2 regions of the Marinobacter sp. 1_MG-2023 genome follow, and region 2 is predicted to be linked to the other one. Evidence: riboswitches for the same ligand, from Rfam matches in the RefSeq annotation. Region 2 holds a riboswitch; the other holds the start of a gene.
What was found. Region 2 has a riboswitch for cobalamin ahead of Q4606_RS14175 (ribonucleoside-diphosphate reductase subunit alpha). Riboswitches for the same ligand answer to the same signal wherever they lie in the genome.
Positions count from the first base shown of each region.

Region 1: linked by a shared signal. The riboswitch ahead of Q4606_RS11240 (TonB-dependent receptor) and the one ahead of Q4606_RS14175 (ribonucleoside-diphosphate reductase subunit alpha) in region 2 are both predicted to bind cobalamin.

Region 1 is NZ_JAUOST010000003.1:392,880-408,713, reverse strand. It holds gene Q4606_RS11305 (carboxylate/amino acid/amine transporter) at 1-269, shown strand, start outside; gene Q4606_RS11300 (sodium-dependent transporter) at 332-1,729, shown strand; gene Q4606_RS11295 (hypothetical protein) at 1,805-2,404, opposite strand; gene Q4606_RS11290 (response regulator transcription factor) at 2,615-3,316, shown strand; gene Q4606_RS11285 (ATP-binding protein) at 3,320-4,825, shown strand; gene msrB (peptide-methionine (R)-S-oxide reductase MsrB) at 4,904-6,100, shown strand; gene Q4606_RS11275 (3'-5' exonuclease) at 6,120-6,848, opposite strand; gene Q4606_RS11270 (DUF294 nucleotidyltransferase-like domain-containing protein) at 6,841-8,715, opposite strand; gene cobU (bifunctional adenosylcobinamide kinase/adenosylcobinamide-phosphate guanylyltransferase) at 8,941-9,456, shown strand; gene Q4606_RS11260 (histidine phosphatase family protein) at 9,437-10,060, opposite strand; gene cobT (nicotinate-nucleotide--dimethylbenzimidazole phosphoribosyltransferase) at 10,075-11,145, opposite strand; gene cbiB (adenosylcobinamide-phosphate synthase CbiB) at 11,301-12,254, shown strand; gene cobD (threonine-phosphate decarboxylase CobD) at 12,245-13,261, shown strand; cobalamin riboswitch at 13,297-13,507, shown strand; gene Q4606_RS11240 (TonB-dependent receptor) at 13,670-15,490, shown strand; gene Q4606_RS11235 (cobalamin-binding protein) at 15,514-15,834, shown strand, end outside.
Region 2 is NZ_JAUOST010000005.1:285,293-301,126, reverse strand. It holds gene Q4606_RS14185 (cysteine hydrolase family protein) at 44-646, shown strand; gene Q4606_RS14180 (ribonucleotide-diphosphate reductase subunit beta) at 687-1,745, opposite strand; gene Q4606_RS14175 (ribonucleoside-diphosphate reductase subunit alpha) at 1,774-4,542, opposite strand; cobalamin riboswitch at 4,681-4,877, opposite strand; gene Q4606_RS14170 (DUF3047 domain-containing protein) at 4,959-5,696, shown strand; gene Q4606_RS14165 (ABC transporter substrate-binding protein) at 5,712-6,539, opposite strand; gene nhaB (sodium/proton antiporter NhaB) at 6,642-8,147, opposite strand; gene Q4606_RS14155 (biotin-dependent carboxyltransferase family protein) at 8,297-9,259, opposite strand; gene Q4606_RS14150 (allophanate hydrolase subunit 1) at 9,256-9,969, opposite strand; gene Q4606_RS14145 (amidase) at 9,966-11,333, opposite strand; gene Q4606_RS14140 (metal ABC transporter permease) at 11,416-12,177, opposite strand; gene Q4606_RS14135 (metal ABC transporter solute-binding protein, Zn/Mn family) at 12,164-13,087, opposite strand; gene Q4606_RS14130 (hypothetical protein) at 13,089-14,201, opposite strand; gene Q4606_RS14125 (hypothetical protein) at 14,270-15,586, opposite strand.

The DNA.
Region 1 (15,834 bases), on a different contig from region 2:
GGCTCGGGCTCTTCCTATGGAATCGTGGTGCCTGCCGTGTGGATGCCGGCACACTCGCTATAATGAATAACGCCCTGGTGCCCGCCGGATTGTTGGTAAACCTGCTTATATGGAATCGCGATGCGGACCTGGTGAGGCTTGCAGTGGGCGGGGGCGTTATCGCTCTGTCCCTGTGGTTCAACGCACGCTTGCATCCGCGGGCCCGGCTGGCCGGTACTGGCATCCCGGAGCCAGTGCTGGCAGAATCGCCCCCTAATCGCCGGGGCTAGTGGCGGATCAGTCACACCGGCTCTCTTTTAAGCTTCCTTAGCCGAAAGCACAGGAACACAACATGACTCAGCTTAACCCGGCCTCGGGTAACGATACCGGGGCCGCTCGCGGCCTCTGGTCTTCCCGCTTTGCATTTATCCTCGCAGCAACCGGATCCGCCGTTGGCCTCGGCAATATATGGAAATTTCCTTATGTCACGGGCGAGAATGGCGGCGGCGCCTTTGTTCTGGTTTACCTGCTGTGTATTGCTATTATCGGTGTGCCCATCATGATGGCCGAGATTTTCGTGGGTCGCAGCGGCCGTCACAACCCGATTGGCAGCATGCGTCTGGTTGCCGAGCGTAACCTCAGTTCGCCGGCCTGGCGTATTCCCGCCGTCATCGGGATGATCGCAGCGTTTGCAATACTTTCCTTCTATTCCGTTATTGGTGGCTGGGCCGCTTCTTACATAGGCCACGCGGCCATGGGCGACTTCACCGGCGGTAATGGGGACTCCATCGGCGAGCTGTTCAGTGGTTTGCTGGCCAGCCCGAAGCAACTTCTGGCATGGCACACTTTGTTTATGGCTTTAGTTGTGCTGGTGGTATCCCGCGGCCTGAAAGGCGGCCTGGAGCGCGCTGTGACAATTCTGATGCCGGCGCTTTTTATACTGCTGCTTATTGCAGTTGGCTACGCTACCACCACTGGCCATTTCAGCGAAGCTGTAAGTTTTCTGTTTACGCCAAACTTTGAGGCGCTGACCATCAACGGTGTGCTGATTGCTTTGGGTCATGCGTTTTTCACGCTCAGCCTGGGCATGGCCATTATGATGGCGTATGGCTCATACCTTGGTCGTGACGTGCCCGTAGGACGCACAGCGGTGAGCATTGCGTTGATGGATACGGTTGTTGCTTTGTTGGCGGGCCTGGCGATTTTTCCGGTGGTTTTTGCCAACGGTCTTGAAGCCAGTGCCGGGCCTGGGCTGATTTTCCAGACCTTGCCATTGGCGTTCGGTAATATGCCCATGGGCAGCCTGTTCGGCACGCTTTTCTTTGTGTTGTTGTTGTTTGCTGCCTGGACTTCCGGCATATCCTTGCTTGAACCCGTAGTGGAATGGGTTGAGGAAAACACCAGCCTGGAGCGCTCGGGCAGTGCCATTGTTGTTGGTGTGCTTTGCTGGCTTCTGGGTATTGCCTCTATCCTGTCGCTGAACGTCTGGTCTGGTTTCGCACCACTCGACATGTTCGCGCGTTTTGAAGGCAAGACGATTTTTGACCTGCTGGACTTCTTTACGGCCAACATCCTGTTGCCTTTGTCCGGTTTGCTGACAGCGATCTTTGTTGGCTGGTTTGTTGCCAAAGAATCCCTGAAAGCTGACGTGAAACTGAGCGAGGGTGCGTTCACCTTGTGGCTGTACTTGTTGCGCTTCGTCACTCCGGTAGCGGTTGTGATTGTGTTTGTTTATAACTTGCTAGCGTAAAAGCTGCGGAAAAAAGAAAGCCCGGAAGGTCATAATGCCTTCCGGGCTTTTTTGTGCATGAAGCCTGCGTAGAAATCAGTCTTCGTCATCTTCTGCGATAGCTCGCAGAGCCTCCAGGTGAGGCTTCACGGCTTCAATGTCGGCCGAGGGAGCCGCGCTGGCCTGCTGTGTCATCCCGAGGGCGGCTTGCATTGACGCTCGCATCTGGGCCTTTTGCTGCGCGCTCATGTGAGGGCTGTTCTCGATCTCAGCCATGGCGCTTTCCATTTCTTTTTCGATTGCGGGGTTCTGGCCTGCCATCTCAATCGCTATCCAGGCGCCGTAAATACGATCACCTGTGGCCGCCCACTCGTCGAGGTTCTTGAAGCCGTGATCCTGAACCAGGTCTTCCAGGCGATCGTATGCGTCCTCGCCTTTTAACTCTTCAATGGACGAAGAGAAAATTTTCGAAAAATCCGGTGCTTCATTGTCCTGAAGGGTTTCATCGTCCTGTCGGTCGTCCAGATCTTCAAATTCTGGCTCCAGAGCCTGAGCTTTTTCCAGGGTCGTTATGAAGGAGCGGATTTCTTTATCGGTCAGGTTTTCAGCGTGGGCACTGAACGATATCAGAGACAACATGAATGCCAGCACGGTGATAAGCTGGCGGTAATAAGAGTTGGGCTGTTGAGGGTTCATAGAGCTCTCCTTGATGGTGGGTTTCCGGTTCCGTCCGCCCGGAATAGTTAATAGCCTAGGCCCAAATACAGGTACTGCCAAGCCATAGGCTCCGGCTTTTCTCTGGTAACTTTCCTGTGTGACAGATTCGTGAAGTTTTCGCGTTAGACTGCAGGGCAAAACCCCAACATGATGGGGGGCGAATAGCCCAGACAAGCAAGCCGGAGAGCCATGACAAGAACGGTATTAATTATTGAGGATAACCCTGGGATCGGGGAGCTGGTCAGCATGCAAGTCAAGGATCTGAGTATGCAGCCGGTTTTGGTCGACCGGGGAGATGATGGCCTTGAGCGATTTAAAAAGGGCGACATTGATCTGGTTATTCTTGACCTTATGCTGCCGGGGATGGATGGCCTTTCAGTGTGCCGGGAAATCCGTGCGACTCCGGGCTATGTTCCAGTGCTTATGCTGACAGCGAAAAGCACAGAGCTGGACCGGGTGCTTGGCCTCGAAATGGGCGCAGATGATTACCTGACCAAGCCCTTCAGCGTTGCCGAACTGGCAGCCCGCATCAAAGCCCTGTTTCGTCGAGTTGATGCGCTTTCTACCCGCGTAAACGAGCAAGTGAAAGCAGAGGAGGTGGAAGTGGGCGGGCTCAGGATAGACCCTGACCGACGCCGGGTGTTTGTTCATGGTAGCGAAGCGGAGCTCACTGCCCGTGAATTCGACTTGCTCTGGCACTTTGCCTGCAATCGGGGACGTGTATTCAGTCGCGCACAGTTGCTGGACGCCGTATGGGGTTACAACCATGAGGGCTACGAGCACACAGTGAATACCCACATCAATCGTCTACGCAACAAGATTGAAACCAATCCGGCCGATCCCCGTTATGTGCAGACGGTGTGGGGAGTCGGTTACCGGTTTCTGGACTGAACTATGGCACGCCCCCTGTTTCAAACCCTGTATGCACGGCTGGCCCTCGGCCTGTTCCTGCTGCTCGTGACTGTTGGCGGACTATTTACCGTGCTGAGTCTTTACTCGGTGCGGGAGTATAGCGCGGCGGTGAACCAGGCGCTCAACCGCGACCTGGCCAGCCATCTGGTTTCTGATCGCAACCTGGTTACCGGCGGCAGGATTAATCATAGCGAGCTGGAGCGCCTGTTTGAACTCTATATGACCATCAATCCCAGCATCGAAATCTATTTGCTGGACCAGGAAGGGCTCATTCTTTCCTATTCTGCCAACCCGTCCAAAATCAAGCGTAAGCACGTATCTTTGGAGCCTATTCACAGGCTCCTGGAAAATCCGCAAGCTTACCCTCTGCAAGGCGACGACCCGCGAAGCCATGATCGACGCAAAGTCTTTTCTGTAACCCCGGTACCCAATGCGGAGAATCCCACGGGTTATCTGTATGTTGTGCTTCGGGGTGAAGAATATGATTTCGTAGAAAGCATGGTCCACAGTGATCGTCTCATGCAGATGGGCGGTGGCGCTCTGGGAATCAGCCTTTTCGTGGGGTTGCTGGCGGGGCTGGTATTCTTTCGACTGCTTACACGACGTCTGTCCCGGCTGACCGCTCGTGTGGAGGCTTTTGAAGCGGAAGCAAAAGGGGCCATGAATACTGGTGACGCAGAGGACAACGGTGTTGCCGGGGATGACGTGGACTATTTGGCTGCCAGGTTTGATCAGATGGCTGCCCGCATTGCCGGCCAACTGGAGTTGCTGAAAGACAAAGATCACCAGCGCCGCCAACTGGTGGCCCAGGTGTCCCACGATTTACGCACTCCTTTGGCATCCATTCAGGGGTATCTGGAAACGCTGGGTATGAAACAGCAGGAGCTGAGCCCTGAGGAACGCCGGCGTTTTCTGAATGTGGCGTTGGCTGAAACTTTGCGTCTCAGCAAGCTTGTGGACGAACTTTTTGAACTGGCAGCTTTGGATGCTCGTGAGCGGCAACCCTTTGCGGAGCCGTTCATGCCGGCGGAACTTCTGCACGATGTAGTGCAAAAGCACCGGCCGAAGGCAGAACAGGCGGGCGTTACCCTGAGTATTGTTAGCGTGCAACCTGCGATGGTACTCGCAGATATCGCCATGACCGAGCGGGTTCTGGATAATCTGATAGGTAACGCGATTGATCACTCCCCGAAGGACGCCAAGGTCGAACTGAGTGTGTCGGCAGATAGCGATGGTGTCGAAATCTGTGTTCGTGATGGCGGGGAAGGCATTGCCTCAGCGGACATTGAGCATGTTTTTGATCCGTTCTATCAGGCGCCTGGTGCCATCCGTAACGGACATGCCGGGCTGGGCCTTGCTATTGCCCGCCGGATGGCGGAATTGCAGCGAGGGAAAGTCTCTGTTGAAAGTCAGCCGGGGGCCGGCGCCAGGTTCAGTTTCTGGCTGCCTTTGGCAGATTCGACGGCAAAAGAATCCACGGCGTTATAGATTCGTAAGAATTAAGGAACGTTTTGGTGAAATCACGGCGATAGCATGGCTTATGTTATTTCTGTCAGGAGAGTTGTTATGAACCGAAAAATACTCGCTATGGTCACCGCGCTGCTTGTTGCGGTTACCGGCGCTTTCTATGCCGCCGTTGCCACAGCCGAAAAGACCGCGGTTGCCACCAACGAATACGCGCCTTCAGACCCTGGCCTGAAAGTCGCCACCTTCGCCGGGGGTTGTTTCTGGTGTGTGGAAGCTGGTTACGAAAAGATTCCAGGCGTGGTGGAGGCTGTCTCTGGTTATGCAGGGGGAGATGAGTCCGATCCAAGCTATCAGCAGGTCGCTTCAGGCAGCACGGGGCACACCGAAGCGGTGCAGGTTTACTATGACCCGAAAGAAATCACTTACGAGGGTTTGCTGCAAGGCCTCTGGCGGATGATGAACCCGACGGATGCAAATGGTCAGTTTGTCGACCGTGGGAAGCAGTATCGCCCTGCGATTTTCTACCACAACGCTGAGCAGGAGCGTATGGCAGAAGCGGCTAAAAAAGAACTGCAGGCCTCAGGTGTATACGAAAACCCGGTGGTTATCGAAATTACGCCATTGAAAACTTTCTATGCGGCTGAGGGGTATCACCAGGATTACTACAAGAAAAACCCGGTGCGCTACAAGATCTACACGTTCAATTCCGGCCGTTATCAGTTCATTGAAGATGTGTATGGTGAGGATTACGAGCTCGACTTCAGTCAGTTCAAGCCAGCGGCCAAAGCTGACGATAACGCTGGTATGGCAGAGGGAGAACACGCAGGGATGAAAGGCTTTGATCCGCAAACCTTCGTCAAGCCGGATGCAGAGACCCTGAAACAGCGTTTGACCAATACGCAGTATGAAATAACGCAGAACGACGGCACCGAGCGAGCGTTCAATAATCCCTACTGGGATAACAAACGCCCGGGCATTTACGTGGATATTGTATCGGGCGAACCGCTGTTTTCCTCCCGTGACAAGTATAAGTCCGGAACCGGCTGGCCGAGCTTTACCCGCCCGCTGAGCTCAGACATGGTCGTGGAAAAGGATGATACCAAGTTCTTCATGACGCGTACCGAGATACGCAGTCGCTTTGCCGATTCGCACCTGGGCCACGTGTTCAACGATGGCCCGGCGCCCACCGGTCTGCGCTATTGCATGAATTCAGCCGCAATGAAATTCATCCCTTTGGAAGACATGGCTGAAGCAGGCTACGGTGACTGGATTGCTCAGGTGAAGGGCGAGCAATAAGCCTGGCAGATTCGGGGCCTCAGAGCCACAAATCGCCAATAGGCGTTTGCGGGCTGAAGTGATGACGTATCTGGGCCTGCAGCAGTTCCGCCGTGGCAATGGCATCAATCAGCGCGTTATGGGCAGCGTAATGAGGCAGCCCATAACGCGTCCTGCTGTCGGCCAGGCGAATAGATATCGGTTTTTCACCAATCAGACGTTTGAAGAATGAAGGCTGCCGGTTCGGGTGCAGGTGCGCTTCAATGGCCATGGTATCGATTACCGGAAAACGTATGCCTTCATTGAGGCGGTACTGCAGCGCGACATTCAGAAATGGCCGTTCAATATGGCGGAAATGTACCACGGGAATACGGCCATTCAGGCTGGCAAAGACGTCATCAAGTATCTCTGACAGATCCGGTGCTTCTTCTATGTCGGCGTGGGTGATGCCATGAAAGGTAACCGACACCTGGTGTAATGGTAATCTGGGGCAGACAACCCAGTGCCTGGCCTGGCTAAGGTCAATGGCATCCAGCGTAAAGGGCACCAGCCCAATACTGACAATAGAGTGTCCTTCCGGGTCTAGGCCGGTGGTTTCAAAGTCCAGCGCCACCAAGGGTACTTCCGAGACATGTGTGTCGGGAGACACACAGCCGGCTTCGTAAAAAGCCTTCAGTACGCTTGCCTTGGCACGGTTTGCGAGGGCATGGTATTGCGCCGGCCACGGCAGGCGTTTGATCTCATCGGGCACGGTTGGCACTTCAGACATGCCGTGCCACCTGGGTGTTGTAACGGAACCTTAAAAACTTCTGGGCGTTGCTGACAACCTGGAAAGCATCCTTAAGATGGCTGCGCTCAAATGGCGACAGGTCTTCTGGTCTCACGTTGTTATCCGGTTCTTCGCCTGCCTCCAGCGACAGCGCCTGATGGCGAATACGAACAATAGAGATAAACTCCAGTGCGTCTCGCAGGTTGCCCAGATCGTCTTCAACAATAAGTTTGGTTTTGCTGATACTTTTCAGCCGCTCAAAGGAATTCTGTGCCCGGGATCCACAGGCCAGAGCGTGAATTCGGATAAGGTCAGACAGTGGAGCTGTGCCCCGACGCTTCAGGTTGAAGGTCTTCTGATGCTTGCCGTCTTCCTCGAGCACAAACGTGCGGAAAAAGCCTAGCGGCGGTGTTCGGTTGAGTGCATTGCGCGCCATGAGGGTCAGAAAAAGCTGGCTCTTGCTTGCCTTGTCTGCAACCAGAGTTTTGAGCTCTTCAGCAAATTTCGTATGGCCATGAATGCCGTCCAGATCGAAGAAGATGTTGCTGTTGAGCAGGGCTTCTGCCTTGGGGTTGTCAATCCAGTCAGTGAAGTAATTGCGCCAAACCTTCAATGGCTGGCGCCATTTGGGGTTGGTGGCCATGATATCTCCGGTGCAGTAGGTATAGCCGCACTCCGCCAGACCATCGGACACAAACTTCGCCAGCGCCAGAAAGTACTCATCGTGCTCTTCCGGCACGAAGCTGTCGTCAAGAATCATGGCATTGTCCTGGTCTGTTACCACCAGCTGCTCGTCCCTCGCCATGGAACCCAGTGCCATGAAGCAATACGGGATGGGTGGTGGGCCCAGTTCTTCCTCGCCCAACTCCAGCAGGCGTTGAGTAAAGCTGCGCCCAATGCCGGCCATGGCGCTGCCAATCATGTGCGAGTTGGCATCTTCATTCACCATGCGAACGAAGCTGTCACGCACATCATGGCTAATCTTTTTCAGACCTTTTACATGCTGCTGGTGGTAGATATTACTTACCAGGTACAGGCTGCTTTGGCTTTCGTACTTCACAATGTCCGCAAGCGCTACCACACCACGCACTTCATGGCCGTCCACCACCGGGAGATGGTGCACATTGTTATGCAACATGGTCAGCATGGCTTCAAAAATATAGCTACTGGCACGTATGGTAATCAGCCCTTCAGACATGATTTCGCTGATCGGTGTTTCTGAGGGAAGCGCTTCGGTCACGGCCCGGGTACGAAGATCACGGTCAGTGATGATGCCCGCCAGGCGCGCGTTTTCACCCTCGCCATCCATTAACAGCAGAGCCGATACACCGTTATCTGTCATTATGCGCGCAGCTTCCTGCAGTCGCACGGTTGTTGGGGCAGACACGGTTTTTCTGGAAATCAGGCGGGTTACGCGGGACGTCATCAGTTCGTTGGATTTCTCTCTGCGCGAGAGTGCAGAGCGCAAGCGGCTGCGATCTTCAATTTCCACAAAGTCTGCAAAGTTTTCGTCGTTTTCAAACAGATAATGAAAGGTATCCGCTGGAATGCGGTAAAGCAGGGTATCTTCCAGTGCCTTTGCCGGGAACCGCACCTTCCGCTGCATCAGCAGGCCGAACTGGCCGAAGATCTCCCCTTCCCCTATTCGGTTATAGAGCTCACCGGACCGGCGAAAAATTTCCACAGCACCGCTGCGCACATAATACATGTAGGTGCTGGCCTGCCCGGTTTCCAGTATCTGGGTCCCCGCACGTACATAACTGATTTCAATACTGGCCGTGAGCTGATTGACCAGCTCCTCCGGCATGTCGTCAAACGGCGAATGCTGGACAAGGTGGTTACGGATGTCGATCAGTTCAGGCTGCATGCGGTCTCCCAGGTGGAATAGAAAATGCCTTCGCAAAACTATAGCAGAAACCCGAGGTTGGGCGGTGGAGCCTCTGGTAAAAGACGGTATCATCTCAAGGCTGGTCTGGTGCCGGTCAGTCACTTCGGCGCGGGTCAGGTCATGGTCTTGCCTGTGGGGCGTTTTTGCTTTGCGGCGCAGTCACCGGTTAGCATTCTTTTTTGGCTCTAAGAGAAACACGCGAACATGCATACCCTGGTTCTTGGCGGCATCCGTTCCGGTAAGACTGCACTTGCAGAGAAGTTGGCGTCCGCCTCAGATAGCACGGTGGTGTACCTTGCTACAGCAACTGCGGGCGACGAGGAAATGCGGGCGCGTATTCAACGTCACCAGCAACAGCGCCCGCCTGCCTGGGGACTGGAGGAGGAGCCTCTGGCTCTGGCCGGGGTTCTTGGCCGCCATGCACAAGCCCCTGACGCGCCCTGCCTCCTGGTGGACTGCATGAGCCTTTGGGTAAGCAACCTGCTGCACGCGGGAGCGGAAACATTTGCCCGGGAGCGGACAGCGTTTTTGGAACAGGTGAGCAGCTATCCCGGTGACCTGGTGATCGTCAGTAACGAAGTCGGATTGGGCACTATCGGGATGGACCCACTTACTCGCCGCTTTGCTGACGAGCTGGGTTGGTTGAATCAGGCGCTGGCAACGCTGAGTGGCAAGGTGGTGATGAGTATCGCTGGCTTGCCTATGGGTTTAAAGCCGTGAAGACTCCGTGTGCCACGAGGCTCTGAAACCGCCCGTGGACCGAGGTGTTGACCTGAATCCTGCTGCGACAGGCATAAGGCGTCGTCAGCCCGGAGAACGCATGTTCCAGCGGAATGTTCATAGCGTCAGCAACGATCATCCGTATCACGCCACCGTGGCAAACAATCAGAATGTTCTGGCCGGCAAGCGCCTGCTGCCAGTGGTGCCAGCACTCTACAACACGCTCGTTGAAGTCCGTTACCCGCTCACCACCCGGGGGTGTGTTGGTAACCGGGTTAGCCCAGAACTGGCTGAGCTTCTCTCCATCGCTGGCCATTACTTCATCTGCGGTGCGGCCTTCCCATTCCCCGAAACTGATTTCCCGGAGGCGTTCGTCAGTGTGCAGTGGGGTCTGCAGGCGGTTCGCCAGTTCCCGTGCAAAGTGAGCGCAGCGCAGCATGGGTGAGGTGAGAACTGCATCCCAGCGGTCGGCTCCGGTAATGGCGCCGCGCATTTGCGCCCATCCAGTGTCGCTCAGGGGGTCGTCTTTGCTACCACGGTACATGGGGCCGCCCTCGGGTTCGCCGTGGCGAAGGAGGTCGAATACCGTTGTGCTATCAACCATAGTGACTGTCCTTTTTATTGCTGCTCTTTATCGCTGACCCCAGCGTCTGCAAAGCTGGCCATGTTGTTGTGCAGCTCACAGGCAATTCTCAGAAGAGGAACGGCAACGGCAGCTCCGCTACCTTCGCCAAGGCGCATTCCGAGATCAAGCAGGGGCTCAGCCTTCAGGGCATCCAGAACAGCCTGGTGGCCGGGTTCGGCAGAGCGGTGGGCGAATAGCAGCCATGAACGGACGCCGGGTTGCTGGTTGACCGCAACCAAAGCGGCAACCGAAGCAATGTAGCCATCTATCAACACTGGAATAGATCGCGCCGCGCATCCGGCGATGGCACCCGCCAAAGCTGCAATCTCAAAACCACCAAAAGCTTTGAGTACAGCGATCGCATCCTGGCCATCGTCATCGTTATCGTGGCGTTGAATAGCAAGGATGATGACTTCAGCTTTGTGACGGACACCGGCCAAATCCAGACCCGTACCTGGCCCGGTCAGCTTCATCGGGTTCTTTTCCATCAGCGCGCAGGCAACGGCCGTTGCCGAGGCCGTATTCCCTATGCCCATTTCACCACCAATAAACAGTTGGCAGCCGTAATCTGCAGCTCTTTGTGCCGTGGCGTCACCGTGGTTCAGGGCGGCGCTTGCCTGCTCAGCAGTCATTGCATCGATTACCGAAAAGTTACGAGTACAAGGCGCAATGTGAGCATCTATCACACCGGGTAAACCCGGTGGCACGTCCGAGACTGTGCCAAGATTGACAACTTCGAGCTCCGCGCCCAGCGATTTTGCCAGCACACTGATGGCGGCGCCACCACGGGCAAAGTTGGCAATCATTTGTGCCGTAACCGCCTGAGGATATGCTGAAACTCCCTCCTCACAGATACCGTGATCGCCTGCAAACACGCTGATCTGGACACGATCAAGCGCTGGAGTGGCTGTGCCCTGAAGGCCGGCGAGCTGAATCGCCGCGTTTTCCAGCTTGCCCAGTGAACCGGCGGGCTTGGTTAGCATACTTTGCCGCTGCGCGGCCTGCTCAAAGAAACGCGCCTCGGGTTGCCGGGGAGGGGTGGTCCAACTGCTGGGAAACGACATTACACATACCTTTATGCATCAAAGTACCGTAAATCAGGGTCTGCTTACGGTTAGCGGGGCTTGGGTTCATTGGAGTAAGGTGTCGGATCATACTCCGACCGGGTGCAATGAGGTAGGCTTGAGGGCTTAACCTTCTCTTTGTCCCGGGAAAATCTGTGTTGTTTGCTCCTTTCGTAGTCTGTGTGTTGGCTCTTGCTCTTGACCGTATGCTGGGCGAGCCTCGCCGCCTGCACCCGGTTGTCGGGTTCGGGCGCCTGGCGGCGGTTGTTGAAAAGACGCTTAATGTCACACCCGGTACACCCCGTCGTAGCCTGTGGGCAGGCTGTTTAGCGGTGCTTGTGCTAACGGGGCCGGTGTTGTGCCTGGCGGTCTGGGCGACCGTGGTACTAGATAGTTTGTTGCTTTTGCTGGCTCAGGCAGTCGCGCTCTGGCTGGCTATGTCGCTTCGAGGGCTGACTGAGCATGGCCGGGCGGTAGCCGAGCCACTGCATGAGGGCGATCTTGCCGGAGCGCGTGAGCAGGTCAGTCGCATTGTCAGCCGGCAGGCAAGCGCACTTGATGAACAAGGTGTAGCCGCCGCAGCCACTGAGTCCATGCTGGAGAATGGGGCAGATGCAGTGTTTGCCAGCCTGTTCTGGTTTCTTGTTGCGGGAATTCCCGGTGTTGTCATGCATCGAATGGTGAATACGCTGGATGCCATGTGGGGATATCGCAACCCGCGGTTTCTGTATTTCGGTCGGGCGGCAGCGCGGCTGGATGACGTGATGGGATGGGTTCCGGCAAGGCTGACAGCATTCACGTATACGGTGTTGGGCAATCGTAAGCTGGCCTGGTGGTGCTGGCGCAATCAGGCACCACAATGGGATAGCCCCAATGCGGGACCCGTTATGGCTGCGGGCGCTGGGGCACTGAATGTCCGGCTTGGCGGACCCTCACCCTATCCGGGTGGCATGAAACAACGCCCGATTCTGGGCGGTGGGCAAGACGCGAGCCCGGCAAGCGTTGAGTCAGCCATCAAATTGGTGAGCCACGGTATCTGGCTCTGGCTTGGTATTTTGCTCGCCGCTACAGTGCTTGTCTTTTTAGTGGTGTGGGTAAAATGGTATTAGACCACGGTGGGCGGTTGAACGAAGCCGCAAAACGCTGGGGCATTTCCCGTTCAGAGTGGCTTGATTTGTCCACCGGCATAAACCCGGTTGGCTGGCCAGTGCCTGACATACCGGCTGAGGTGTGGCAAAGGCTGCCCGAAGCCGATGACGGGCTGGAGGAAGTTATCCGCGAGTGGTCTGGTGCGTCGCCCTCAGCAGCCTGCGTGCCAGTGCCTGGCAGCCAGGCGGCTATTATGGCTTTACCGGGATTGCGTAACCCCTGCCGTGTCGGCATTCCCGAACCTGGTTACCGTGAGCACGGGTATAACTGGCGCAACGCCGGTCATACGACCATACCCATCGGGCCCGAACAGACCCGCTGTGGCCTTTCAGGTTGCGATGATCGCTGGCTTGACCAGGTCGACGTACTGGTCTGGATTAATCCCAATAACCCTACCGGAAAAATTATTCCTCCCTCCACATTGCTACGCTGGCACCAGCGGTTGCAAAAGCGAGGTGGCTGGCTGGTTGTCGATGAGGCATTTATGGATGCCACGCCGGCGTTCAGTCTCTGTACCCAGGCCGGACGGCCGGGTTTGATCGTTCTTCGTTCGCTTGGAAAGTTTTTTGGCCTGGCGGGGGTACGGGCGGGTTTTGTTCTTGCGGATGACTGGATTGCGGGTAACCTGAGGCAGGCACTTGGACCCTGGGCTCTTAGTGGCCCGGCGCGGTATGTGATGCGCCAGGCCTTGCGGGATAAAGGCTGGCAAAGCAAGGCGCGCGTCAGCTTGCAACAGAATATGGGTAGGCTGAGGGAAGTGCTGCAGGAAGCCAGGCTCACTCTTGTGGGTGGCACCGTTCTGTTTCAGACGGTTCGTGCAGACAATCCAGTGATCCTGGCAGATCAACTGGCTGCACAGGCGGTGCTGGTCCGGGTTTTTGAGCAACCGGGGATGCTCCGGTTTGGCGCGCTTGCCAATGAGAAACAATTGAGACAACTCATGGGCGCCCTTGCGGTCAGTACCTGAGATTAGTCATTGACCAGACATTAACGCGTTGTTAGCCTTTGAGCTCGTTTGTAGGTGCTGTTGTAGCGCAATCATCGTCGCTGCCGCAGTGAAACGGGAAGCCGGTTAAAGTCCGGCACTGCCCCCGCAACGGTAAGTGAGAGAGCGGCGAAGAGAGATGCCACTGTGCGCAAGCATGGGAAGGTTACGCTGCTCGGTTGTATAAACTCACGAGTCCGGAGACCGGCCTGTAAACACACCGAGCGCTGCGGAGGGCAGTTACGGTGGGTAAACACCGGCCTGTTTTACGGGATTTCCCCACCTTAGAAAAGCTTCACTCTGGTCATCTGCCAGAATTAGCTCCCCCCTTTGCAGAGCACCTAACAATTGGCCATGCGGGTGCGCGTGGCGAGTCTGTGAGTGCATTTAATGAAAGTTTCCCTGTCAGTTGCCAGTGTTCTGGTATTCCCTTTTGCATTTAGTCCCCTCTCGATTGCGGTTGCGCAAGAAACCCAGTCTTCTCAGTTAGATCCGATTGTTGTCACAGCAACCCTTGGCCCCAGGACGGTCGGCGAGAGTCTTGCCTCCGTTACCGTGGTTGATGAAGAAGAAATTCGGTCCAAAGCTCCTGCCGAGTTTTCCGATCTGCTGCGCGGTCAGCCAGGCATCAGCGTGACCGGTAACGGTTCTTTCGGAAAGACAACAAGTGTGTATACCCGTGGCGTCCAGAATGCCGGTACCGTTTTACTTGTTGATGGCGTGAAACTGCATTCTGCAACGGGCGGCGGTGCGCCATGGCAGTATTTCCCCACAGAGCTCATTGAACGAGTGGAAATTGTGCGGGGCCCCCGCAGCTCGCTCTATGGAGCAGATGCCATGGGTGGTGTGGTGCAGGCGTTCACACTGGATCCCGAACAGGGTAAGCGAGGCTGGGTTGAGGCGGGTGCAGGAAACTTTGATACCCAAAAGGTCAGTGCCGGTGCTTCTGCTTCGGTCGGCAATACACGCTTCAGCCTGAGCGGCCTGCATAAGGAAAGCGACGGCACAGCGATTGTTGAAAACGGCGAAGACAAGGGGTTTCGCAATACCGCCGGGCTTGGCCGGGTAGTGCACGCTCTGGATAACGGCGGTGAAGCGAGCATCATGCTGCTGCAATCTGAAGGGAACACCGAGTACGAGGGCGGCAACATTGATTACATGATCCGCACTATTGGTCTTGGGCTGATGACACCGCTGAGTGAAAGCTGGCAAATGGGTATTCAGTTCGCGGAATCCCGCGATGAATCGGAGTCGTTCAGCACCTATGGTGAAAGCACCTATAACACCCGATTGCGAGAGGCCCGGTGGGATAATACCTTTTCTTTCGATGTCCATGAGCTGGTTGTAGGCGCTGAGCTGCAGCAGGATGAAGTTAGCAGTTCACAAAACTATAGTGAAACCTCGAGAACAAATACGGCACTGTTCAGCCAGTTGCGTCTGAATTTTGGCCCGGTGGATGCGCAGCTGAGCCTTCGCGGCGACGACAATGAAGCCTACGGAACCAATGAAACCGGAGGGGTGGCGCTCGGTTATAAAATGGACCGATCTCATCGCCTGCGTGCGAGCTATGGCACCGCGTTCAGGGCCCCCACATTTAATGACCTCTACTGGCCTCTGTCATTCAATTACCAGGGCAATCCCGACCTGGAGCCGGAGGAGTCCGAAAGCTATGAGCTTGGTGCCAGCGGTAACTATCAACGATGGTTTTGGGATCTTGCCTTGTATCAGATGGATGTCGACAACCTGATTGGTTCCGGGCAGATCGGGGGTGTTGATACACGGGTGAACGTGGATGAGGCGAGAATTCGTGGAGCAGAGTTTGGCGGCGGTTATGAATATAACGGCTGGCGTGCAGCGGTGGCACTCACTTATATGGACCCTGAAGACCGTGATACCGGCAACCAACTGGCCCGCCGCACCAAACAATCGGCCCGTATTGACCTGGACAAGGCCGTCAATAACTTTGCGTTTGGCGGCTCTGTGGTCGCCGAAGGACATCGCTATGATGATGCCGCCAATACAGACCGACTGGCCGGGTTTGGAACTATTGACCTGCGCGCCGGCTGGGATTTCGCACCCAACTGGAATACCCGCCTGACGCTCGCCAATGTGCTGGATAAGGAATACTCGACCGCCAGATATTTTGATGGTCGGAAATACATCGCTGCAGGTCGAACAGCCATGCTGTCGGTTCGTTACGACATACAGTAAACCTCGAAGGCAGGAGTATGTGTGTGAGTGTTCACCGGCAGAGTATCAGAGTTGCACTGGGCTTTTTGATCGTGTTCGTTGTGCAGACTCTGTCGGCCGGCGAGGTACAACGATGCGCTATTGATGACATGGGCAAGGAACTCTGCCTCCCTGCCCCTGCTCAGCGCATAATCACTTTGTCTCCGGGGGCGACGGAGCTGACATTTGCGGCCGGTGCCGGTGCCAAGGTGGTTGCGGTCGTTAATTACAGCGATTACCCCCCGGAAGCTCTCAAATTGCCCTTGGTTGGCAGCCACACCCGGGTGGATATGGAGGCGCTGCTCGCGCTCAAGCCAGACCTGGTT
Region 2 (15,834 bases):
TACCCTGAGGGTTTGGTTGGTTGCCAACTGTGAAGGATACATCATGAGTGATCTGACAACTCTGCGGGACATCGTAGGCCTGGGCAATGCCGCCAGCCCGATCAGTGATTCTGCTCTGGTCATTATCGATGCCCAGAATACCTATCGTGAAGGCCTGATGAAGCTTGATGGCGTGGAGCCTGCGCTGGAGGAATGCAAAGCGTTGCTGGAGCGCTTTCGCGCCGCCGGGCGTCCGGTTTTTCACATTCAACATGATGCAGGCGCGGGCTCACCCTATGATCTGAATGCCCCTGTCGGCCAGATTGCCGATGTGGTGGCCCCGGAGGCAGGCGAGCCGGTTATCACCAAGAACTACCCCAATTCCTTTGCTCAGACAGATCTGGATGCTCAGCTGAAGCTAGCCGGTATCAAAAACCTTATTCTGGTCGGGTTCATGTCTCACATGTGTGTGAATTCCACTGCGCGTGGTGCTTTCACACTAGGCTACAACCCGACAGTTGTTGCCTCCGCCACGGCCACTCGCTCTTTGCCATCGAGAGCCTCCGGTCAAACCGTGCCATCGGAACAGGTACAGGAAGCCGCCCTGGCAGCACTGTCGGACTTGCCATCTGCCGTGGTTCCTTCCCCGGCAGATGTCCCTGACTAACTGGATTATCCCGACGGGTAAACCGGCCGGCGGCGCAGTCTCACCACTCCAACTGCGCCCCGGTCTGGTACTCAATCACCCGGGTTTCAAAGAAGTTCTTTTCCTTCCGCATGGTGGCTTGTTCGTCCAGCCAGGGTGAGACGTTTTGCGCACCCGGGAAGGGCTCTTCCAGGCCTACGGTACGGGCTCTTCGGTTAGCCACGAAACGGAACTGTTCTATGTGGTATTCCGCGGAGTAACCCAGAATGGGATCACGCAGGATGTAGTTGGCGTAGTCGCTTTCAGCAGCTTCGGATTCATCCCACATCTCGCGCACGGCTTTGGGGTCGAAGCTGATGTTTTCCTCTTCCAGTATCTGGTTCACTACTTTCAGGCCGAAAGAGAAGTGCATGGCTTCGTCGCGGAGGATGTACTGAAACTGTTCACCCGTGCCGCGCATCAGGCCACGGCGTTGCAGAGCGAAGATGGGGCTGAAGCCGTTGTAGAACCAGCAGCCTTCAAACACCGCTGCAAAAAACAGGTAAGACATGATGAATTCCTGCAGGTCGTCCTTGTTGCGCAGGTTCAGGTCGGAGCGCATGGCGGCGTCCAGGCGGCGGTTGGCCATCTGGATTTTTGCGTTGATTTGCGGCACGACGCGGTAGCGGTTGTAGATTTCGCTCTGGTCCAGGTTGAGGGTTTCAATGCAGTGCTGATAGGTCCAGGTATGCAGCGCTTCCTCGTATACCTGGCGTGCCTGGTAAATCTGTAGTTCTGGCGCCGTCATTTTCTCCATTACCGCCAGGCCGATGTTGCGCATGGCCAGTATGTCGGAGGTGGTCAGGTAGGCCACCACGTTTTCGAATACATGCTTTTCCGCGGGGCTCAGGCGGTGGTGGTAGTCGTGAACGTCCTGCGCCATGTTCACGTCCAGCGGGGTCCAGTGGTTTTTGTTGGCGTTCATGAAGAACTCCCAGGCCCAGGGGTACTTGAAGGGGGCCAGCTGGTTTACGTCGGTTTCGCCGTTGATCACGCGTTTGTCGTCAACGTTTACCGGCGCCACGCTGCTGTTCGCAGCGGGCCGGCTTTGTGGTTTGGTTTCGTCGTCCCAATTCAGCATTATTGTGCCTCCCAAGATGAGTAAGTGGTTACTGACATGCTTCGCAGTCGGGTTCATCAATGCTGCATACCTGGGGTTGCGGGGCGGCAACAGGGGCAGACTGTTCGTTCACTCCGGTGGCACCCAGTGAACGCAGGTAGTAGGTGGTTTTCAGGCCACGCTCCCACGCCAGCTGGTAGAGCTCATCCAGTTTTTTACCACTGGGCTCGGCCATGTAGAGGTTCAAACTCTGGGCCTGATCCAGCCATTTCTGGCGGCGGGAGGCGGCTTCAACCAGCCAGCGGGCGTCAATTTCGAATGCCGTGGCGTATCGCGCTTTTAGTTCGGTGGGTATGCGCTCGATTTGCTGTACGCTGCCGTCGAAGTATTTCAGGTCGTTCACCATCACGTTGTCCCACAGGCCTTCGGCCTTGAGGTCACGCACCAGTGAAGGGTTCACCACGGTAAACTCGCCAGACAGGTTCGATTTCACGAACAGATTCTGATACGCCGGCTCAATGGATTGGGACACACCCACAATGTTGGAAATGGTGGCGGTGGGCGCAATGGCCATCACGTTGCTGTTGCGCATGCCGTGTTTGGCGATGAGATCCCGCACCGGAGCCCAGTCGAGGCGGCTTTCGGTGTTCACGCTGATATCGCCTTCCCGGCGGGCATTTTTCAACAGTTCAATGGAATCGATGGGCAGTACGCCCTGGCTCCACAACGAACCTTCATAACTTTCGTAAGCGCCGCGTTCGGCCGCCAGTTGGGCGGAGGCACGGATCGCGAAGTAGCTCAGCTGTTCCATGGCCACGTCTGCAAACTCCACGGCCTGCGGGCTGGTGTACGGCAAGCGCAGCTCGTAAAGCGCATCCTGGAAGCCCATCAGGCCCAGGCCAACCGGGCGGTGTTTGAGGTTGGAGTTGCGCGCCTGGGGTACGGCGTAGAAGTTAATGTCGATAACGTTATCGAGCATGCGCACGGCGGTGTTTACGGTGCGCTCCAGGCGCTGCACATCCAGTTCACCGTTGGTGATGTGAGCCGCCAGGTTTACAGAACCCAGATTGCACACGGCAATTTCTTCTGCGCTGGTGTTCAGGGTGATCTCGGTACACAGGTTAGAGCTGTGTACCACGCCTTTGTGCTGCTGCGGCGAGCGCAGGTTGCAGGGGTCTTTGAAGGTGATCCAGGGGTGGCCGGTTTCAAACAGAACGGTCAGCATTTTGCGCCACAGCTGTTTGGCCGGAATGGTTTTGAACAACTCGATCTTGCCTTCAGCAGCCAGCGCTTCGTAGTGTTCGTAGCGCTCGCGGAATGCGTTGCCGTAGAGATCATGCAGATCCGGCACGTCGCTGGGGCTGAACAGGGTCCACTCCCGATCCTGGCGCATGCGTTCAACCAGCAAGTCCGGTACCCAGTTGGCGGTGTTCATATCGTGGGTACGGCGGCGTTCGTCACCGGTGTTTTTGCGCAGTTCCAGGAATTCTTCGATGTCCAGGTGCCAGCTTTCCAGATAGGCACACACCGCGCCTTTGCGCTTGCCGCCCTGGTTTACGGCAACGGCGGTATCATTTACCACTTTCAGGAATGGTACGACGCCCTGGCTCTGGCCGTTGGTACCTTTGATGCGGGAGCCCAGTGCACGCACGGGCGTCCAGTCGTTGCCCAATCCGCCAGCCCATTTGGACAGCAAAGCGTTATCACGTATGGAGCCATAGATGCCTTCCAGATCGTCACCCACGGTCGTCAGGTAGCAGGACGACAGCTGGGAATGGCGGGTACCGCTGTTGAACAGCGTAGGCGTAGAGGCCATGTAATCGAAGGACGACAACAGGTTATAGAATTCAATGGCGCGACTATTGGGGTCATCTTCGCGCAGCGCCAGGCCCATGGCGACCCGCATGAAAAATACCTGCGGCAATTCCAGGCGATCTTTTTTCCAGTGCAGGAAGTAACGGTCATAGAGGGTTTGCAGGCCGAGGAAGCCAAACTGCTGATCACGCTCAGGCTTCAGAGCAGCGCCCAGACGTTCCATGTCGTAAGCGGCCATAGCCTCATCAAGCAGTTCATAGCGAATACCGGCACTGATGAAGGTGCTTAGCGCCTGTGGATACACTTCTGCCAGGGTGAGGCTGGTGTCGAGCTTCAGCGCGGTGACGCTTTCAAGGCGAAGCTGTTCCAGCAGCAGGCGTGCGGTAACGGCGCTGTAGTCCGGCTCTCGTTCAATGCGGCCACGGGCAGTCATCACCAGTGCGGTCAGGACTTCAGCCTCGTCAATGCCGTTGTAAAGGTTACGAATGGCATCTTCCACCAGGGATTCGCCATCAATGCCGTCAAGCCCGAACGCGGCGTTCTCTACCTGCTGTTTCATCAGGCCCATATCCAGCGCTACAGTGCCGCCATCCGCCTGTTTTACGGTGAGCGTAGGGTGAGCTTCTACCGGCTCATGCAGGGCGCGTTCGCGGGCGTGTTCTTCCCGGTACAGAACGTAGGCACGGGCGACTTTTTGTTCTTCAGCGCGCATCAGGGCCAACTCTACCTGGTCCTGTATGTCTTCAATGTGCACTCTGCCACCGGCTTTCAGGCGACGGCTAATGGCCTGCACAACCTGCTCGGTTACCCGGTGAACAGCATCGTTAATCCGGGCTGAGCCCGCTGCCTGGTCGCCTTCAACAGCAAGAAAGGCCTTAGTAACGGCTACACTGATTTTGGAGGGGGTAAAGCTGACCAGGTTGCCGTTGCGTTTGATAACCTGCAGGGTTTCTGTGTCAGATGAGGATGCGGGCCGGGCTTCGGCGAAAGCTGTCGCAGACATGCGATTTTCTCCTGAATACGCGTAAGTTCCGAAACCTTCGCGTACGCAGGACAAACCAGCACCAGCCAGGAATGGCTGCAAGAGTGCCGTGTTCGTTGCTGCTCACCTTATAGGGCCAGATGCAGGCGCCTGAGTCGCGAAGGTACAGTCTTCCCTGGCAGGTCTTCGGACTCAGGGGCATGAACCTGCTGGTTCTGCCTTGCGTGACGACTTCCCGGCTTTCGCCAGTGTCTTTATGCCACGCTCGTTCCCCAATACCGCTGCGCGTCAGTTCCGGATTCTCACCGGATTCCCGATACCATATCTGGTATCAAGCCAAGGATTTGGGCACTATATACAGTATAAGCACCGGCTACAAGGCACTTTTTTTCAATTCGCCGGTCTCTCACCAACACATTGCAACCCGAGACATCCCCATGGGCAACACTCCCCGCTCTGCACTCTGGCTCCTCCTGGCGGTGGCCGGCCTGTTTTCTTCGCACCTGCTGGCACAGGAACCGTTGCTACCGGCATTCTCGAAAATGACATCACTGGCTGATGGCTGGGAACCGCTGGAATTTCCCAACATAGAGCAACACTCCACCTATGAACTGGTCAGTGATGGCGACACCCGAGTGGTTAAAGCGCAAACCTCAGGCGGTGCGTCCGGGCTGATCACGCGGCTCAATTTAAACGCCGAGGGCCCCCTAAAACTACGCTGGCGCTGGAAAGTGTCCAATGTGTTTGATAAAGGCGATGCCCGGGAGAAGTCCGGCGACGACTACCCTGCCCGTATTTACGTCGCCTTCGAATTCCAGCCTGGCAAAGCGGGCTTTTTCGAACGGGCAAAACGGAAGACCGTCGAGGTGCTGTTTGGCGAGGAACTACCCGGCAATGCCCTGAATTATATTTGGGCAAACACGCTGCCTGAGGGCGAATTTATTCCCAACTCCTATACCGACAAAACCGTGATGGTGGCTGTCAGTTCCGGCAGCGAGCAGGCGGGAGAGTGGGTAAGCATCGAGCGGGATATTGTTGCGGACTACCGCGAGGCCTTCGGGGAGAACCCGCCGCCAATTCGGGGCATCGCTATTATGTCGGATTCCGACAATACGGGTGAGCTGGCCACAGCATGGTACGGCGATATCGTGCTCGCCCCGGCCAACGGGAACTGACGCGTTTTTATGGCGTTATAACTCCGGAAAACCGGGAATAACATAATCGGAGTAGAAATCCTGATAGGACGGCGCCTCACCACGGCTGACGAGCCGCAAATAGGCATCATCGAGCTCATCCCGGAGGACTGCTGCTCTGGGACTTACCAGAGAATAGAGCCAGGCCGCATAGCGTGATCGAAGTTCCACCCCCCGGATCATGCTGTCTTCAGGGTGGGTAAGAATTTCCTGCACCGGCTCACGGTAATCCAACACGTAATCGCCGCGTTTGAGCTTGAGCATTTCGAGGGCGGCGCGATTGTTCGGAGCTTCGGAAAGCTGTATTCGCTCAGACCTTTCGAGCCATGAAATCAGACCGCCATAGGTGTAGCCACCGATCACGATAAGGGTCTTTCCTTCAAGCTGGTCAAAATGCGTTAACGGCTCTGAACCCTCAAGGTACCAGGCGTTCAGTTGCACCGGATAGACATTGACCCAGCTTTCAAGAACTTCTCCCTGAACGCCCGGGATATTGGAGAGACCAGGCCAGAGATCCACCAGCCCCCTTTTCAGATACAGGTAGATCCGGCTGACCGGGAGATAGATAAAATCGGCCTCGTAACCGGCTTCCTCAACAACTTTCCGGGTGAGCTCGATAAAATAACCTGCCGGCTCACCCTGATCATTCTGGTATTCAATGGGAGGAAATTCTGTGTAGGCAATACGGAGCCTGTTTGAGGCCGTATCGGCCCACACAGGGCTTGCCGTAACAGCAATGGCCAGGCATATAAACATAATGGCCAACCTGGCTGGCGCGACCGCTACCGAGGCAGGAGGGAAAATCAGGTTCCAGAATCTGCTCATAACACCGGCATGCTTAAGATACGATTTATTGTAATGCTTACGCAGAGCGTAGCAGACTCGACCGGAAAGGCTACGGCGCACTCATCAAAACAACGAATGCGATCAAATGTGAAAGCTGACCATATACAAACCCACGCCGCCCATTACCAGAGTATACGGGAAGGCCATGACTACCATCCTGCCATAGGACAGCCGCACCAGCGGTGCGATGGCAGAGGTCAGCAGAAACAGGAAGGCCGCTTGCCCATTAGGCGTTGCTACGCTGGGCAGGTTGGTTCCGGTGTTTATGGCAACGGCCAGAGACTGGAAATGCTCAAAGCTGATACTGCCAGCGTCCAGTGCCTGTTTAACCTCGCTGATATACACCGTGGCTACAAATACGTTGTCGCTGATCATTGATAAGAGGCCATTGGCAATAAAAAACATGCCCGGTTGCTGGCTTTCCGGAAGTGATAACACATAGTCGATAACAGGCTTGAACAGGTGCTGTTCGTGAATCACCGCCACCACAGCAAAAAACACCACCAACAGGGAAGTAAAAGGCAGCGACTCCTGAAAGGCTTTACCTATCTGGTGTTCGCCGGTAACGCCGGTAAACGATGTGATCAGAATGATGACCAGCAGGCCAATGAGGCCTACTTCGGCAAGATGCAGGGCCAGACCCACCACTAATATCATCGCCGCAAACGCTTGCACCCAAAGCGCAGCCTCGTCTGCCTTGGTGCGCTTGGCGCGCTCATTGTTGGCAAATTCCTCAAGTACTCGCCGGACCGGCCTGGGCAGCCTGCCGCCATAACCAAACCAGCGCATTTTTTCGAGCACCCAACAGGTTACCAACCCGGCGGCTAGCACCGGCAGGCTCACGGGCGCCATATGCAGGAAAAAGCCGACAAAGTCCCAGCCAACCACCTTCGCTATAAGCAGGTTCTGAGGTTCGCCGACCATGGTCGCAACACCACCAAGAGCGGTACCTATGGCGCCATGCATCAGCAGGCTGCGCAGAAACGCGCGGAAGTTTTCCAGATCCTCCCGGTGCAGTTCAACAACGTCGTCGTCACTGTCTGCATTATGATCGCTGCTCTGATAACCCTTGCCCGAAGCAACCTTGTGGTAAACGGAGAAAAAACCAACAGCAACGCTGATGATAACGGCGGTTACCGTAAGCGCATCAAGAAACGCTGAAAGCACCGCAGCGGCACTGCAGAACAAGAGCGACAGAGCGGATTTCGAGCGCACGCCCACAAGAATCTGGGTGAAGGCAAGCAGCAGCAAATCCTGCATGAAATAGATACCCGCCACCATGAACATCAGCAACAGGATAACCGGGAAATTGGTCAGCACTTCCAGATACACAGCATCCGGCGTCGTCAGCCCAATAAGCAACGCCTCAATGGCCAGCAAACCGCCGGGCAGAAGCGGGTAACACTTCAAAGCCATCGCTAGAGTAAAAATGAACTCGGCTATCAGAAGCCAGCCTGCGGTAACCGGCCCCAACACATACATCACGATGGGATTGGCGATCAGGAAAAGCACAATAATCTGCTTGTACCAGACGGGAGCCTTGCCAAGAAAGTTGCTGGTAAAGGCAGAAAACAGTGTCGTTGGCATTGCGGGTTTCTTCTGGGTTAGCGAGCGAAAACAGTATGTGATAACACAGCAGTATCTTCCTTGATATTTCTGTGTCAGTTAATCCGACAAAGATACAGGATAGACCGGTTCTTTAGTACTGTCAGAAAGAAGGGGGTTAACACCACTTATCAACGGGGGGCCGTGTTAAAAAGGGCTCTGAACGACCGATATTGTTCAAGCGCAGCCCCACTCCCTTTAGCTACCAGCCTTACGCGCTCTCTCGGTAAACACTGAGCCAGTCGCGCTGCAGAAAGCGGTGAAAGTGAACCAAGCCGGGGGTAACCACCGATGGTCTGGCGATCATTGAGCAGCACAATCGGCTGGCCATCAGGCGGCACCTGCACACCACCGAGATTAATGCCTTCGGAAACCAGGGTACTGATTTTGCAATTCAACCTGGGACCTGTAAGGCGCACACCCATGCGGTCGGCGCGGTCATCAACCTGCCACCAGGTGTTGAATGCGTCGAACAGACTGCGGCCGGTGAAGTGCGCAATCTGCGCGCCCGGCAAGAGATCCAGTACCGCTGGCTGGCTGAAATCCGGTATGGCGTCGCAAGGAACCTGCACCGGGCCTTCGCCAGCCTGCAAGCCCCGGCTGTATACGGACAACTGATCGCCCGCCGCAAGTTTGGTGCCCTTGCCGCAGAAGCCACCAAGTTCTTCCCGGGTTACCGAAGCCACACTCCCCAATACCGGTTCTGCTACAAAGCCCCCACATACTGCAAGGTACGCCCGAAGCCCGCTTATCGGGGCTGCAAAGGCCAGGGTCTCGCCTTCTTTCCAGCTTATCCGTTGCCAGAGCGGGACAGGTTTCTGATCCAGAGTTGCGCCCAGATCGGCGCCTGTAATAGCAATTTCCAGATCTCGCCCGGCCACCAGTTGCAGGCCCCCGAAGGTAATCTCCAGGTTGGCCGTACCCCAGGTGTTGCCGGTAAGGTGGTTGGCCCAGGCCCAGGAATAAAGGTCCGCCGGGCCACCCTGTGTGACGCCAAGATGCCGGACACCAAACCTCCCGCTGTCCTGTAGCAAAGCAAGGGGCCCGGCACGCAATACTTTAATGCAGGGTTCAGAGTTGCCTGGAGTGCTCATGCCAGCGGCTCCATGGGCGTGGTATCCCCACCCTCACGCTCGAATGCTTCACGACTTACCGGCACAAACCGTACCTGATCGCCCACACGCAAAAGGCTAAAGCCCTCGCGGTTACGGTCAAATAAACTGGCACTGGTACGCCCCAGCAAATTCCAGCCCCCCGGTGTTGCCGTGGGGTACGCAGCGGTCTGGCGACCAGCCATAGCGACACTGCCTGGCGGCACCTTCTTGCGAGGTGTACCAAGCCTGGCGCATTCAAGTCGCGGATCGGTTAACCCCATAAAAGCAAATCCTGGGGCAAATCCCAGGGCAAAAACCCGATATACCTGCTGGCTGTGGGCATCGATTACATCGTTGACCGCTATACCCGCCTGCTCCGCTACCCTCGTTAATTCAGGGCCTACACTCGTGTCGTACCAGGTCGGAAGTTCGTGTATCTCCCCGGCATGGCGGCTGTCCTCAGGTTCCAGATCCGCGAGTATCCGGTAAATCGTTGCCCGGGCCTCACAGGGCGATACCATCAAGGGGTCAAACACAACCAGAAGGGTGGTGTAGGACGGCACCAGATCAATCAGCGCATCACCGAACGCCTGCTCACACCGGCGCGACAGCGCAGACAACCAGGACAGGTTGTGCTCGTCGATCGTGTCGAAGAGTCTTATGATCCAGCCATCGAGGCCGGCAGATTCGAGCACCGGCTTCTGATTCATGGTGTAAGCGCCTTCTCCATTGCCTGGGCGATACCCAGCACACTTCTGTCTGAACCATTTCGACCGACCAGCATGAGGCCAGTGGGTAGGTCACCGTGCTGATAATTCGGGAGGGTAATCGCGCACAAATCGAGCAGGTTCGCCACGGTGGTGTTGCGCAGAACAAGCAGGTTCAGCCGCGCATAGTCCGCGTCGTCTTCCAGCTCCGCCAACAACGGTGGCTCAATGGCTACGGTCGGCGCAAGTAGCCCGTCGTAGGCGCCAAGCCACTCTTCTGCTTGCGCTTTTCGCTCAGCCCGCACCTGTTGTAAGTCCAGATAATCAGCCGCGCTGAAGCCGGCGCCCCGCTCCATTCGCCGGCGTATCTGGGGGTCGTAATCCTCTCCGTGTTGCTGCAGCCAGTGTCGGTGAACGTGATAGCTTTCAACCGCTGTAAGCCCTCCACCCTGCAAAAGCTCAGGCAAGGTATCCAGCACCGGCACTGGCGCTTCCACAATCCTGGCACCGCACTCACGCAACTTGCCGAGGCTTCGGGCAAACGCTTCGGCAACCCCCGGAGACAGTTCGTCCAGCATGTAATTGGCCGGAACCACAAAGCTGCGACCGCGCAAATCTACCGGCACCCGCTTTTGCCAACGCTCACCGGCCATAACCGCATCCAGGCGATCACAACAGTCAACGCTGCGAGCAATGGGGCCAATCGAATCGAGACTCTGGGACAAACGGAAAACACCCTCTCGGGGTATGCGCTGCTGGGAGGGCTTGAAGCCGACAAGGCCGCAGAACGCGGCCGGTATGCGAACGGACCCTCCGGTATCACTACCAATCGCCGCAACGGCCATGCCCTGGGCCACTGCAGCAGCAGCCCCGGATGAAGAACCGCCGCAGATCCGGCCCGGCGCCAGCGGGTTGTCGGGGGTGCCATAGTGAGGGTTTAGCCCAAGCCCGGAGTAAGCAAACTCGGTCATGTTGGTATGGCCGGTAATAACTGCCCCGGCGCGCCGCAGACGGGAAACAACCAGGGCATCACTCTGCGCCCGCTGAACCCACCATTTTGACCCCGAGTGCGTTACCTCTCCAGCAACATCGAGCAGCACTTTGAGTGCTATGGGCAGCCCGGCAAGATCACCAATAGGAACCCCGCCTTGCTGCAGGGCATCAATGGCGGCGGCTTCGGCTTTTGCTGTGCGGTCAAAGCGGGCCGTATAGACCTGATTGGCAGGGTCATCACGCTGGCGAATGTTATTCAGACACAGCTCAAGCAACTGCCCTGAAGACCACTTGTTCTGATGCATACCATCAAGCAACGACGATAATGTCGCCTTTGACAGATCCACCGTATCCAAGCCAAGCGTCTGACTCATTTCGCCACCGATAACGTCGTAGTAGGACAAAACTCTTGGTTTTTCAGCTTATTAAACAATAACCCGACTGGATATAGCCGGGTTATTGAGTATAGCGCCTCTTACCTGAAACAACAGGCCATAGGCACGCTACCAAAAGCGTTGCTACAACGATAGCCGGCCCTACCGGCACATCCCAGATCACCGAACAGGCAATTGCCAGTAGATGGCCGACGATCGCACACAAAGAAGCCACAACCGGCGTCTTTTTGTGGAGAGTTCCTACGATAAGCGGGGTGATAATGAGAGTCGCAAACACCACGTAAATGCCCGCCAAAGCCACCGCGTAGGTTACAGCAATGGCGAAAACGGGTATGAACGCTGCGCCAGTAAGCCAGCCGGGGGCCCAGTATCCAAGAGCCCAGACCAGCAACGCCATAACCGCTGTCGCGATCACCAGCTCCTGGTTCGCCCACAACAAATCCCCGGAAGCCGCACGCTGCAAAACCTGGGCCCCATGGGGATCGTTGCTGACCAGTAATACCGCCAGGCTGGCGCCCAAGACATAGAGGATGCCTATCCCTGCCTCTTTTGCTTCACCAAGATGGCGGAGAATAAGCTGTACTGTAAGGGCCGCCAGCAACGCAAACGCCAGGCTTGTGACAGACGCGCCCGCCAGATCTTGGCTCAGCACGAAATAAGTCCCTGTCGCTCCTGCAAGAGTTCCCAGCGATGCCCATTGCGCGATAGCAAGATCTGCAAAGATCACACCCCGCGCAATCACCTGATACCCTAATGGCACTAACAAAAAGCATAGCAGTACGCTGCCTAAGGTGGGCAATAGCATCCACTCATAGGCGGCCACCAGAAGCCTCCTGCACTGTCTCCTCGAGTGTATCCACGATCATTGAAATCAGCTCGGCCAGAGTCTGCGTTTCGCCAGAGTCGGTCACGGTCCCCGGCACCACAAGAACCGGCTTTTGAATCTGGCTTGCCAACCAGTTAGCGGGCTGAGGGTCTTGATGACTGGCGATCAGGATCCCATCCACATCTTTCAGCCCCGGCTCCGCCAGCAGCTGGCTCAGGTGGCTCGCACTGGGCGGCAACCCGGGTTTGGGCTCCAGCTCAAACCTTGAATCCATACCCAGCCAATTCAGGAGGTAAGTAAAGCTGGTGTGCTGAATAACAATAGAATGCCCCTGCAACGCCTCCGCTTTCTGCCGCCACTCGGCACGATGCTGGCTCCAGCGCCCGCGCCATCGTATGTACCGTGCGAGAATATCTCCTGAGGCTTCCGGCCTTAGCTGCCCAAGGCGGTGCGCGAGCGCATCTGCAATAGCCGGAAGCTGATCCGGCGACAGATGCACATGAGGGTTACCCTCCGGATGCACATCACCCATGCTGCGATCCACATGGTCGTGGGGCGCGTGCAGTTGTGCATGCTCCGCCGCATAGAACAAACCCGGGCGCCCTGGCTGAACTGCGGAATTTGATGCCCGCTGCAGAAGCGTGGGCAGCCACCCTGCCTCAAGCGAAGCGCCGGTACAAACCGCAATATCGGCACGTCGCATGGCGGCGATCAGGCTGGGCCTGGCCTCAATGTAGTGAGGATCCTGCAAATAGCTGGTGGCCGTTGTTATCCTTGCATCCGGCAAGAATTCCCTTACCAGAGATGCCCATTCGGGCTCACACGCAAACACCTGAAAGTCTGCCCGGGCTGGCAAAGACACCAGGCCAAGCAGGAGGGTAATAACGAACCATCGGGTATAACTCATATCAGAACCCATGTGCGCCGTGAGCACCCAGCGACATCACGTACTGCACCACAATGGTGTTATCCGCTTCGCTGAAGCCGGTTTCAGACTGATGGGTGTATTGCAGCCGGAGTGTAGAAAAATGCGACCGTGACCAGGCCAGCATCACATCGGTTTCCTGCAGGCTCTGGCTGTGGAAATGATCGCCGTGGGGGGCACGGAGATCCACTTCACCGTAGCGAACACCGGCTGACCACTGCGGTGCAAACTGGTAAACACCTGAAACATACCAGCCTTCGTGGTAGTCGTCTGAGGTGGCGTATTCGTTCAAATCATCGGCGTAGAGGTATTCGCCGCTAAGGGTGATCTGCTGTTCCCTGGCGTTGCCATTCGGCGACCATTTCCAGACCGCATCGGCGATGTATAGGTTCTCTCCAGTGTATGACGCACCATGGCTATGGTCATGATCGTCTTCTTCGCCGTGCTCGTGCTCTTCTTCAGTTTCACCGGCTCCAATATTGCGGTTGTTCAGATAAGACAACCCCATCTGCCAACTCTGAGACACCGACAGGTCTCCGCCAACACGCGTATTCAGCGTATAAACGCCGATGCTTTCGTCACCTTCTGACAGTTGATCGCCTTCGAAAGCCTCCGCACCCACCTGCCAGAAGAAAGGCGTTGGCAAAAGGGCGTTCACGCGCAAACCTGTGTCGTAATAATGGCTTCCCAGAAGAGCCCGGTAAACAGCGGGGCGCTCTACAAAGTCATCTTCATGCATGTGCCGACTGTTCAGATACCCCACCTGGGACAGGAAGCGACCACCACGGACACCCAGCCCGGCAGGCAGGCCGTTGGTCTGCAGATACGCTTCCTCTATCAGTATTTCACCTTCGCCATCGTGCTCTTCAAAGACGGTCGTTAATCGGCCAGAGAACATGTCGTCAATCGGCGCAGACAGGGAAAGTTCCGTATGGCCCAGGCCAAAGCCTTTCTCGCGGTGCGAGAGCGCCGTATCGTTCTGTTTGTAATACCCGTCCAGGGTCACGCTCACATCGGGGTTTAATTCATTTGCAGCGGCGCCGCTAGCCAGCACAATCAAAGGAATCGCAGCAAAAGGTACAACACGGTTAAACATGGGAACTCCAGCATTAAAACAGCAGTACAGGCCAGCAAACACTGGCCGGTACTGCCGGAAAGAAAGGATTAGTGAGAGTGTTCTTCGTCGTCGTGGTCGTGGCCGGCTTCTGCCAGACCCACCCAGGCGATACCCGAAGCGTTGAAACCAAGATCGATAGTCCGGACGGTTTCGCCGTGATCAGTATCAATCTCAATAACGGACTGACCATCAGGCGTTAGTACAAACATGCGATCCTGAGCGGATGAGAGTGCGATAGAGGGTGAACCCTCATCTTCTCCCGGAGCATCCATCACCTGAACCCTGCCGATCAACGCCCAATCATTGGATGGAGCAAACAATTGCAAGCCACCGTCATCACCCAGCACGTAGAACACTTCCCCATGGGTAGTGAAGCCTTGAACCAGCGGCCCAACTCCGTCACCAAGTTCCAGCTCCAGGTACACCTGTGATTCCGATTCCGGGTCGATCACGAACATCTGATCACCGGCAAGGCCAACCAGTTCTTCAACATCATGGTTGCCCAGCAGGGTTCCGATACGCTCACCCTCAACAAGGCTTGCAGGGTTCGCCAGTTTGGTGGTCGGGTAGCCCGCCTCATGCAGGTCGATTACCAGCACACCATCACTGCACCCAAACCCGAGGCTGTGTGCGCCTACTGCAGCGCCATGGAGAGCGGGGCAAGTCTCGCTGTAACGCTCTTCGAACTCGAAGCTGCCGCCATCCAGGTGATAGCGTTCAACCATGGTCGGCAGCGTGGTGCCCGTAATAGAACTGTCCCGGTAGGTCACAAACAAATGGCCGTCGGCCATCATGGCAACGCCGTGCATGTTGGTTTCCAGGTCCAGGCTGGTGAGGGTACTGTTGCTTCCCAGAGTTTCGTCAGAAAAAACCGTCACTTTGGAGCTGGAGGCTTCACCGCCGTCGAAGAAAACAACACCGTAAGAATCACCAACCGTATAGTGCGTGGGTTTGTGATCATTCAGCGTTAGCGACAACAGGCTCGGGGTCTCTGCATAGTCGTGCATGTGATCGCCGTGATCTTCGGTATAAAGCCCACTGTCAACGAAGGACACCAGGTCATCGCCTCTCTGGGTCGCCACCACGTAGCGATTTCCGGGAGAGGCGTACAACGCAGGAACCTCACCGGTCATCTCAAAGGACGACAACACGTCGCCGCTATCAAGGTCCAATATCTTCAGTGCCGACGGCTCGCCCGTGTCGAACAGCGCCAACCGGCCAGCGGTATCGATATCCGTATCGGTGTGTGCGTCATCCGAGCTGCTACTGCTGCCTCCGCAGGCCGACAAAAACATGGCTGAGGCTAACAAAACCGACGTTTTAAGCGGCGTTATTGAGAAAGGGGCAAGTTTTTTAACGTGCACTATGAGGCTCTCCAGTTGATGTTATAACATTTCATTTAAAGCCCTGAAAAATAGAATCCAGAGGTCAAGGCCCGGCTAATTTCAATAAATGTTATGTTATAACATTGTAATTGTAAACCAGAGACACACGTCAACTGCATTCTCCAACCTGGGCCTTGGGCACAGGTTCTGGCCGCATTTCATGTTTGAGAAAAAGGATATTGCGGAAGCTGATGCGAAAAAGCCTCCTGCTTTATTGGGCGTTGCAG